Regions from separate parts of the Bacillus infantis NRRL B-14911 genome, predicted to be linked through region 3. Evidence: riboswitches for the same ligand, from Rfam matches in the RefSeq annotation. Region 3 holds a riboswitch; each other region holds the start of a gene.
What was found. Region 3 has a riboswitch for cyclic di-GMP ahead of N288_RS20685 (hypothetical protein). Riboswitches for the same ligand answer to the same signal wherever they lie in the genome.
Positions count from the first base shown of each region.

Region 1: it holds a riboswitch for cyclic di-GMP, as region 3 does, so the genes downstream of both, N288_RS24530 (anti-repressor SinI family protein) here and N288_RS20685 (hypothetical protein) in region 3, are expected to answer to the same signal.
Region 2: it holds a riboswitch for cyclic di-GMP, as region 3 does, so the genes downstream of both, N288_RS04220 (sensor domain-containing diguanylate cyclase) here and N288_RS20685 (hypothetical protein) in region 3, are expected to answer to the same signal.

Region 1 covers NC_022524.1:640,724-644,000, reverse strand. The annotation lists gene N288_RS03495 (MerR family transcriptional regulator) at 1-287, opposite strand, end outside; gene N288_RS03490 (helix-turn-helix domain-containing protein) at 520-843, shown strand; gene N288_RS24530 (anti-repressor SinI family protein) at 983-1,123, opposite strand; cyclic di-GMP riboswitch class I at 1,159-1,265, opposite strand; gene N288_RS03485 (hypothetical protein) at 1,509-1,706, opposite strand; gene N288_RS03480 (LPXTG cell wall anchor domain-containing protein) at 1,758-2,660, opposite strand; gene N288_RS03475 (CalY family protein) at 2,735-3,277, opposite strand, start outside.
Region 2 covers NC_022524.1:797,012-800,288, reverse strand. The annotation lists gene N288_RS04225 (DmpA family aminopeptidase) at 1-661, opposite strand, end outside; gene N288_RS04220 (sensor domain-containing diguanylate cyclase) at 718-1,677, opposite strand; cyclic di-GMP riboswitch class I at 1,762-1,846, opposite strand; gene N288_RS04215 (excalibur calcium-binding domain-containing protein) at 1,961-2,170, opposite strand; gene N288_RS04210 (HNH endonuclease signature motif containing protein) at 2,451-3,014, shown strand.
Region 3 covers NC_022524.1:4,121,549-4,124,825, forward strand. The annotation lists gene N288_RS20680 (S-layer homology domain-containing protein) at 1-891, opposite strand, end outside; gene sinI (DNA-binding anti-repressor SinI) at 1,107-1,256, opposite strand; cyclic di-GMP riboswitch class I at 1,272-1,358, opposite strand; gene N288_RS20685 (hypothetical protein) at 1,557-1,784, opposite strand; cyclic di-GMP riboswitch class I at 1,883-1,965, opposite strand; gene N288_RS20690 (alpha/beta hydrolase) at 2,130-3,277, shown strand, end outside.

The DNA of each region.
Region 1 (3,277 bases), 1.4 Mb from region 3:
TTCACCTCCTTTACTCTCTCCCTGCCATACTCGACCGTCCGCTCCAGCTGTTTCCGACCTGAACGGTCCTGGTCAAACAGCACAATCATCTCTTTGATTTCATCCAGCTTAAATCCGAAGCGCTTGCCCCGGAAAATCAGCTTCAGCCGGATATAATCCTTTTTGGCAAAAATTCTTCTGCCGTTTTCATTTCTATTAGGGCATAATAAGCCAAGCTCTTCGTAATATCTGATGGTTCTTGTGCTGACATCGAAAGCCTTTGCCAGCTCCGAAATGGTGTATTCCATGCTATCACCCGAATTCTTTCACTATTCTGACACCAATATAACATTTACGTTAACGTAAAGTTCAAGTCTTCAGCGGATTCAGTTTCTATTAAGAAAAATTTGATTTTTTCGTCTGGACTCTTAGGAAAAGATATTACAATTGTGTTAAAATGAAATATAGTGATTGAACAAATCGTTCTTAATAAATAACCCTTCGATCATATAACTTCTGGATAAAAGGTGTGTGGAATCAATGATTGGCGAACGTGTAAAAAGACTGCGTCAGGAGAGAAAGATGTCATTATCAGAGCTCGCTGAACAGGCAGGCGTAGCAAAATCCTACCTAAGCTCCCTGGAAAGAAACCTTCAGACGAATCCTTCCATTCAATTTTTAGAAAAAATTTCTGCTGTTCTTCATGTTCCGGTTGATACACTGATCCTGGACCAGCCTAATAAAGAAGAGCTGGATTCTGAATGGATGAATATCGTCAAAGAAGCAATGGATTCCGGCATCTCAAAAGACCAGTTCCGTGAATTCCTCGAATTCAATAAATGGAGGATCAACCAAAAAAAATAACTGCTCCGAGGCTGTTATACAAACAAGGACAACCAGTCACCAAGCTTGACAGCCTCCGTAACCTCCTTTGTCCCCGCAAAATAAAAAAGCATTTCTCCTGAAGAGAAACACTTAGCTTTCTATATTCTGTTGTTAGTTTTCAGCCGTTATCCGCTACCAGATCCACTGCCGGCTGGCCGGCAAGAAAGTTAAGTATATCTTCTTTTTTCAGGCCTATTTCCTTCGCCTCAGTAATTAGTGCGACCCATTCCATGTCCATTTCCTGCATATTATTTTTCATAACCCTTCTCTTCCCCCTAAAATACATTTCGTATTCCAGGCAATCCAGCCGTCCTGGCGCCTCATCCGACTTTACTCTCAATAGGCGCGGTAGACCTGTGACTTTGCGTCCCTATCTTTCAACAGGTTTGCCTTTTTCTGCTCACTCCTGCTTTTTTCATATCCTCTTAAGACTACTATAAAAGTTTTCCCAGCATTTGCGTGTTGTATTTTGTCAAATTCTTCAAATTATTTTAAGATATTATTCGACAAAATGAAGGATAATTGGATAGATTTAGAAATCTTCCGGAAACCCATAAGACTTCTGGCCCGGTAAATCTGAGGGTATAGTGTAAGATTTTTGCTCATTCCGTCGACAGCTTTTAGGTAGGCCTTATTTCCTCTATCTATTTAACGGCCCTTCCCTTATAGCTCTCCATCTTCCTCTTAAAAGGCACCACCTTCACCGGCAGCTGCTCAAATGTAAACGCATCAAAAAAGGGAAACAGCGTCAGATCATTGCCGCACACCGGACAGAGCCATTCGCCCATTTCACTGCTGCTGTAGGATGGGCGGTGGCATTTAGGGCAGTTTTTTCGGTACATAGGGGGGTTCCTCCTTAGATAAAAGGCCTTGAATAGCATTCCAAGGCCCTGTTAATGGTCTTTCCTGATCCTGCGGTATCTTACTAGCAATAATATGCCGCCTGCCCCCAGCAAAATGCCTCCGAGAAGCATGAAATTATATGTGTTGGTTGCCGTGTCAGGGAGTATATTTTCTCTGATTTCTGGTGTAACCGTTATACCGTCACCTGGATCGCTGCCTGGGTTTCCGCTTGCCGGTTCATCGGGATTATTTCCTGGGCCGCTGCTGTCATCTCCTGGGTCCTCACTGTCCCCTTCACCCGGATCGTCCCCGTCATCAGGATTGTCTTCACCTGGAGGATCTTCATCACCGGGATTATCCCCTGGGTCTTCTCCTGGATTACCCTCTCCCGGCGGGTCCCCATCATCAGGCGGATCTCCGTCTCCTGGAGGATCTCCGTCCCCTGGTGGATCTCCATCTCCTGGCGGGTCGCCTCCGCCATCAAGCGCTTCAGCTACAAACAGTATCTCTACCTCTGCAGAAGAATCCTGGAAGGCATTGCCGAGCTCGTAAGGCATTGTCACCTGGAAAAATAGAGTTTCAGATTGGCCTTTGTTAAGTGGTCTTGGGGTGAAGCCTTTGAAATCCTTCATCTTTCCTTCATATAAAGTGTCATTGCCTTTTTTGACTAAAAGCTCTAACTCTTCGAAAAGACCCTTAACAGATTTCTTTTTGCCGATAATTGAGGAGTATCTGAAATCCTGCTTTCCATTGTTGATGATAGTGATGTCGCGCGGCATCCAGTCGCCTGGCTTTAAATCACCAACGTGGAAAAAATAGCCGTTCAGGTTCGTATTGATATCGATTTCTTTCTCTTCAGAAAATGCCTTTAAGGTAGGAAAAAACGTTAAAAGTAACAAGGTTAAAATGGTGAATATTACCTTCGGTTTTGCCAACTTATGCAGGTTGGTCATGGCATTACCTCACTGATTGGTTATTTAGGAAAAGGCGGGATAGAGTACCATCCCGCCTTTTTTCTGCTCTAGATTTACTTAGCTTCCCCTTTGCCTTGCTTGGCTTCGAATGTCCAATTAAGCTGCAATGAGTCTCCCTGGAACTGATTTTGGTCTTGTTTATTATCTACAAACTCATATTGTACCCAGAGTTTATCTGATGTTTTAGCAGCTAATTTTCCTCCACGTTCAGCTAACCATCCGCTGAAAATGTTTCCTTCAATAACGTCTGGCGACATTGTTTTTAACTCTGAAAGGGTTGTTGAATAGATAGGTGTATCTAATTTATCTTGGTTGAAGAGGAAATTTACACGTATATGCTTTCCAAAATCATCTGCATTGTTGTTCTTTGCGTCAGTCACTGAGTACTCTGTTTTTAACTTTATTGAGGCAATATCCAGAGATCCATCGTTTAACAAATTAAATGAACGGAGCATAGTATCTCCAGGTTTGATATTTTTAACATCAATAATCGTTGTAGGATTTGCATTTAAATCCAAAGTCCCCGCAGTAAACTTTCCATTTGCTTCCGCAGTATCACTAAAGTAAGCAAACGTTCCCCCACCAACCAAAGACAT
Region 2 (3,277 bases), 1.6 Mb from region 3:
GCTCTACCCCGACCGCTTTCCCATTCACCCGCAGATCCTTTAAACCGCCGAAATTCGTCAGCACGAGAACGCCCAATGTATATGTCCCATGGTCCATCTCCATTACCCTTGAAGCTGTCCCGATCCCGCCCTTCAGCGAATAGCAAAGCATGCCGGTCCCGGCTCCAGCCGTTCCCTCTTCCACCTCGGCCGAGGCATTCTGCAGTGCCTGGAAAACATGCTCCCGCTCTATAAACCCAGCCCTGATATCATTCAAAAACATATCATTGCATTCACACACCACCGGATTTACCGTTCCAGTCGTCCGGCCGATTTCGGGATTAGACTCCAGCATATACTGAATCAAAGCATCTGCCGCTGTACCGATGCCGAGCGTGTTGGTCAGGATGATCGGGGATTCAAGCGTACCCAGCTCATTGATCTGAATTGTTCCCATACTCTTCCCAAACCCGTTGATCACATGGGTTGCGGCGATCAGCTTTTCTTTAAAAAGATTCCCCGGATGCGGCACAATCGCTGTGACACCGGTTTGTTTGGCACCATCGCTCAGCGTCGTATGCCCCACGGTTACGCCTTCCACATCTGTGATGCTATTGCGCGGACCTGTCTGAAGGGTTCCTATTTTTACTCCATAGTCTCTGATTCTTTTTTTGGCAGGCATTTTTATCCTCCATTTTTGCGAAGAAAGGCATCTCTCTCCCATCTGTTAGGATAGATTCAGGCACCTTTTTTCGTTCTTTTATGCTGATACATATGGTTATCCGCTTCAACAAATAAGCGTTCCATTACGCCTCGGGAATTTTCACTGAACGCAAAGCCTATTGATAGGTTGATTTTGACTTCCTGGCTGCTTTCATTATACCTGCTAATCTCTTCAGCTAGCTTTTCGGCCAGTAACTCCACCTGTTCTTTTTCCTTTTTTAAAAGAATGACGGCAAATTCATCTCCTCCAATCCTGGAAACATAAGCATCCTCTGTAAAAAAGCGTTCTAATAGATGTGCTGTTTCTTTAATTAGAAAATCCCCTGTTTTGTGTCCGTGGTTGTCATTTAAACATTTCAGACCGTCCAAATCACACAAAATGATGGCTGCAGCTGTATCCTCACGTTCATTATATTTCTCCATCATTTGCTCGAAGAATTCACGGTTATATATGTCTGTCAACGCATCATGGGCGATTCGATATGTCAATGTCTCCTCCAGCTTTTTTCTCTCATCGATATTCCGCACCACTCCTTGAAGAGCAACCAGCACCCCATTTTCATATATGGGAGTCGCATACTCTTCAAACCATCGATAGTTGCCGTCTTTATCTTTCCAGCGCTGAACGATTGCTTGATTGAAATCCACCTGTCCATGGACTTTTTTTTGGAGAATATCCATATCCTCCGGGTGAATATCCCTGAAGGCAACACCAGCGTCCTGATAGGCATCCGCATTGGATCCTTCGCCGAAAAAGCATTCAGCTGAAGGACCAAGATATTTGAATTGCAGCTCCGGATAGACTTGGCAATAATAAAGAAAATCCTTGGTGTTTTCGATCACATGCATATAGCTTTCATGATTTTTAAAAGAGTCCGTTTCTTTCTTTTTCCATCTTCTGAAAACATAAATCACACTCAATAAAACAGTCAGTGCCCCTAATCCAAAACCTTGTGCAAATTGTATGTTCATCATTGCTGTCCCTCTTCATTTTCCTCAATCCTTCAGCATAAAAAATAGACCAACCAAAACCGATTAGCCTATCGTCCATAAAGATGAATCGGTAACTGGCAGACATAGCCTTTTGGCTTTAGCCCCTATAGTTTTGCGTCTTCACCTTTCGATGAATTTGCCTGTATATTTATCTATTTAATTTTAAAGGATAAGCGGCAAGACTTCCAATTCAAACCATGGAGCCATGGGGACAGACCCCGTGGCCCAATATCAAAAAGAGCCAAGGGACCTGTCCCCTTGGCTTTTATTTTTCGCAAGCTATACTGTCTCCATCGCGGTCCTTTGATTTATTTGCATCATACAAAGCCTGGGATACATATGGTTTATATTTTGTCTTTCCACCCTTGTTTTTTGCAGAAGAAGAACGGGCTACTCCGCCTTTATAATCTTTGTTTAATTCTGTGCAGTTTTTATAGGTTTTGGCGGCACTCGTTGTTTTTGCTTCTGCGTTCATAGAGAAAGAAACACTTAAGATTAATAAGGATGAAATGATTAGAGTACTGGATTTTTTCATTTTGCACCTTCCATATATTTACTTTCATTTATCATAATCTAATATGGCTTCCATGACTAGACTTTTTGTAGAGTATTATCATTATTGGCATATCTATAACGGAGAAATAGTTAACAAGTCCCCCTTTATTCTTTAAAGAATAAATGACTAGACTCCCAGAATCCATTTCAGTCATTAGGGTATTTTAATATAAAGTCATCAAACAATGGAGCGGGTGCAAATGAAAAATGCCGATATCATTTCTTGTATTTGTGATTCAATTGAAAAAGGACATCTTAATTCAGGTTCAGAACTGATTAAATCCTATTATCCATTCCAAAAGGTCGAATATATAAAAAGAACATATACAAAAGCAGATATGTTGAGCATCTTCCAGCGAGATCATTTCATAGACCGCTATAGTGGAGAAAAATTAATTTTTCCGCCGGTATTGAGGATCCTTTCAATATTATACCCCGAAGATTTTCCTTTTCATACCAATTGGAGATACAGTGAGTGTCACCCCGCTTATTGGGATTTATTATGCACTATTGACCATATAGTGCCTGTTACAAAAGGAGGTAGCAATCATAAGGAAAACCTTGTTACTACCTCCATGAAGAGAAACAGTGCAAAGGCCAATTTTACTTTAGAAGAATTGGATTGGAAATTACAGACTCTTGATTTAGCAGAGCCGTGGGACGGAAAGTTAAACTGGTTTGTGAAAATGGTAAATGAAAATCTAGCCCTTTTAAACGTCTCTTATATTAGGCAATGGAACTATGCAGTTAAAAAAGGATTGTAAATCACCAGAAAAAGACAACCTAAAAAAGGAAGCGCCTATATGAGTTTTACCTACATGAAATGTACACAAAAAAGGGGAGGGTGAAATCATCCCTACCCTTTCTTTACCATTTAAGCTCTCTTAGCCGGAAATTTTAATTAGCGGAGATACCTTTCTTCCTAAGTTCACCTGGCCACATAAAGCGTTCAATTTCAGTATCTCGTATTTGCTAATCTAATCAATTGGTCCAATAAACTACCAACTTTACAGCTTATTCTACCAAC
Region 3 (3,277 bases):
TGTATTCATTCCATCTGCTGCTTCGATATAATAGGAAAGTGTACCGCCCAAATAGTCGGCAGACGGTATTGCCGCTGCATATGTATTGTCACCATTTTTAACAAGAGGGACAGACTTCCACTTCATGCTTGCATGGCTCTGATAATAAACCACAGCAGTCAGCAGCTCCTGGTCATCCTCTATAACCGCTTCGATTTGAAGATCCTGGCTGCCTTCCACCGTATCGGCAGGAGTATGGGTGATGACTGGAGCCGTATTATTTTCTCCCTCTGGCACGGAAATTTGACCAGCACTAATTATTCCCGGTGAAGGTGCTCCTTTAATCTGAAATGGGAGCATTTCTGCTGATTCCGGCTGGCTTTTAAAATGCTTAGAGAGCCCTTCTCCTGTTTCATCCCTAACATAGCTGGCAAAAGAAACCTCGGCATTCTGGCCGTCGACAATTTTTATTCCCCTATTGCCAGTGTTGGCCATCCCTGTGAATCCGCTTCCTGTGAACTCAAGAATTGCTTCATCCGGCAGCTCAGCTTCATAATGGTCCCGGAAATCCTCTTTGGTTTTGGAACTTTTGTTATACCAGAGAACGACGGTTTCATTCGGCTTCAGAACATACTCTTCAAAAGATAAAGGCAAATCTCCGCCTTTCCCGTCTGTATATACATAGTAAAACTGAAAGTCTTTAAGGTTTATCTCCTGAGCTGTTGGATTATGCAGCTCAAAATACTCATAATCCTCTGCACCCTTAATGTCAGGAGCAATTTCCGTAATCAGCAGCGAATCAAGCTTCAGCGCTTCCTCCGCCTGAACCGCAGACGAAAAAGGCGCCAGCATGCCGCCCGTAAGCATTGAACTCATCAGCAAATGACCAAATTTCGATCTCTTTTTCCCCATCCCTCAACAAACCTCCCCAAATTTCTCTCAATCCAATTGTAAAAATGGAACATGAAGGGATTGTTGGAAAATTGTAAAGATAGAGTAAAGTGGTTAAAGTGGTGACAGGCACCTCCCGATATTTGAAGATTCTTGTCGAAAAAAAGAAACGCCATACCGGAAGGGTAGACGTTTCTTGGTTCTATGTATGTTCCTGTTGTTCTTAAGTAAAAATTTCAATCAGTTTCTGTTATATTTTCCTGCCTGATCCAAAAATCATGTTCTCTTCTAAAAAAGCTCTCTACTTCTCCCAAGGTCAAACCAACATTTCTTGCTTCCAGCAATAATTCGATCCACTCTTTTTCTACTTCATTACTCATACCCATAACCGTTTCCCCTATTGCGGCAGCCCAGCCGTCTTAACCATACATGGCCTTAGACCTGAGGCTTTGCGCCCTTATCTTTCAATAAGTTTGCGTTTCACAGAAATGTAGTACAGGTATAAAGTACCCCGCAAAATGAAAAATTAACCATTTTTTTTACGACAGAAACCTACATAGATTTGTCGAATTCTTGAAGCTAATCCTCAAAAACTTCTATTATTCTCTTTTGATTTCCCAGTTGTATAAATGAATGACAACAACAGCAAGAAAGCGAAGGAATTTTCCCTTCGCTTTCTTTTAATGCTACACTATAGCAGCATGTCTCCCGCTATAAGATGGAAGATGATGCTCGAGCTTCCTGCCTGCTGCCTCAAGGTTAGCCAGGCATTCTCTCCGCAGGCTGTCCGTGCAAATAAAATTATAGTTTAGCTCCCGTTCCAACTGAGAAAAGCTGGCTGATAGATTCTTCCCGCTTTCAACAGCTTTACTTAACTGCTCCTCAAAAAATTCTTCCGTACCAAAAAAATACATGATTATGCACCCTTTCCTTTCAGTCACTATGCCAAAAGGTTCGGCCGATTAGCTCTGAAAGGACTAAGCATAAAATCCAAAGCTATCCGCGTTATCACCCTGGCAGCCCGACTATCATAGCTTACGCCTTAGACTCGCGGCTTTGCGTCCTTATTTTTCAATAAGTTTGCCTTTTTCAATATTCATACTATTATCATATTACTTTTGTCCTCTTTTATCAATTGCTGCTGCTAAATTTATAGCTTTTTTATATCAAAAAAATGTTTATTTTTTCCTAATAAAAGGGAGTTCCCTGCCGATAATAATGTAAATGGCTTTTGCCAGAATGAATTTTCGGAGGGCAACATGAAAACGACTAAACGAGGAATAAGCTATAAGTCGATTAAATCAGCCAATCCTGATGCAGAGACTGTTGTCCTCACACATGGACTTGGTCTGGACAGCACTGTATGGAACCTTATTCTTCCTCAGTTAGCAGATTATCACATCATACTATTTGACTTTAGGGGTCACGGATACAGCAGTGCTGCAAATGGATCTTTATCCTGGGATATACTGAATGACGATTTCGAATCAGTATTGGACGAGGCAGGGTGCTCCTCTTTTCATTTTATCGGTCAGGGCTTGGGAGCTTATTTCGGCTCACAGTGGCAGGACCAGCATCCTGGCAGCATCCTGTCGTTCATTGTCTTTTCCACGCCAGCCATCAATTTGGCCGATTGCATAAGAAAATCACCTTCAGAGAAAAACTTGCCGCTAATTGATAAAGAGGGGCTGGCAGATTTTTGGATCACACATCTTCTTTATAAATCGATCGGCCCCAATTCTTTTCTTATAAGAGATGCTTGCTCAAGGCTTGATTTGCCATCTTATTTTTTGGCAAGGGAGTTAATCTCTGGTTCTTCAATTATTCATTTTAAACATATGGAGATACCAGCCTTGTTTTTAGCCGGGGAATTTGATCACTTTTATCCGGCCTCCGTTGTCATGCTGAGCAGCGATTATATCAGAAAAAGCAGAAAATACATCATTCCTTCAGCATCCCATTTAATACAGCTGGATCAGCCTGAACTGACACTATCCAAATGCCGGGAGTTTCTGGCCGATCCGGCAGTGATGTCGGCAGTGAAGCCCGATTCGGGAAGCTCTTATACGCAAAAGCTGCTTCTCCAATTGGAGGCAGCTTTTGAGACGCCTCCTCCAAATGGAGATAAGATTGAAGTTTTCATGCTTGATGAGTTTAAAGTGACAGCGGGAAATACAATAATTGAAGGAAAATGGAATCAGCGCAAGGCGAAAGAAATTCTCGCTTACCTGTGCCTGCATGGACCAGTTTCCAGGAATATTATTGCGGAGGTCTTCTGGCCTTCCCTGCCTGTAGCCAATGCCCAGAACCAGCTGCGCGTCAGTTTGACGCACCTGCGTAAAATTTTTCAAAGCGGCGGGATTCCTGACCCCTTTACGATTGAAAACAACATCATTTCCATAAATAG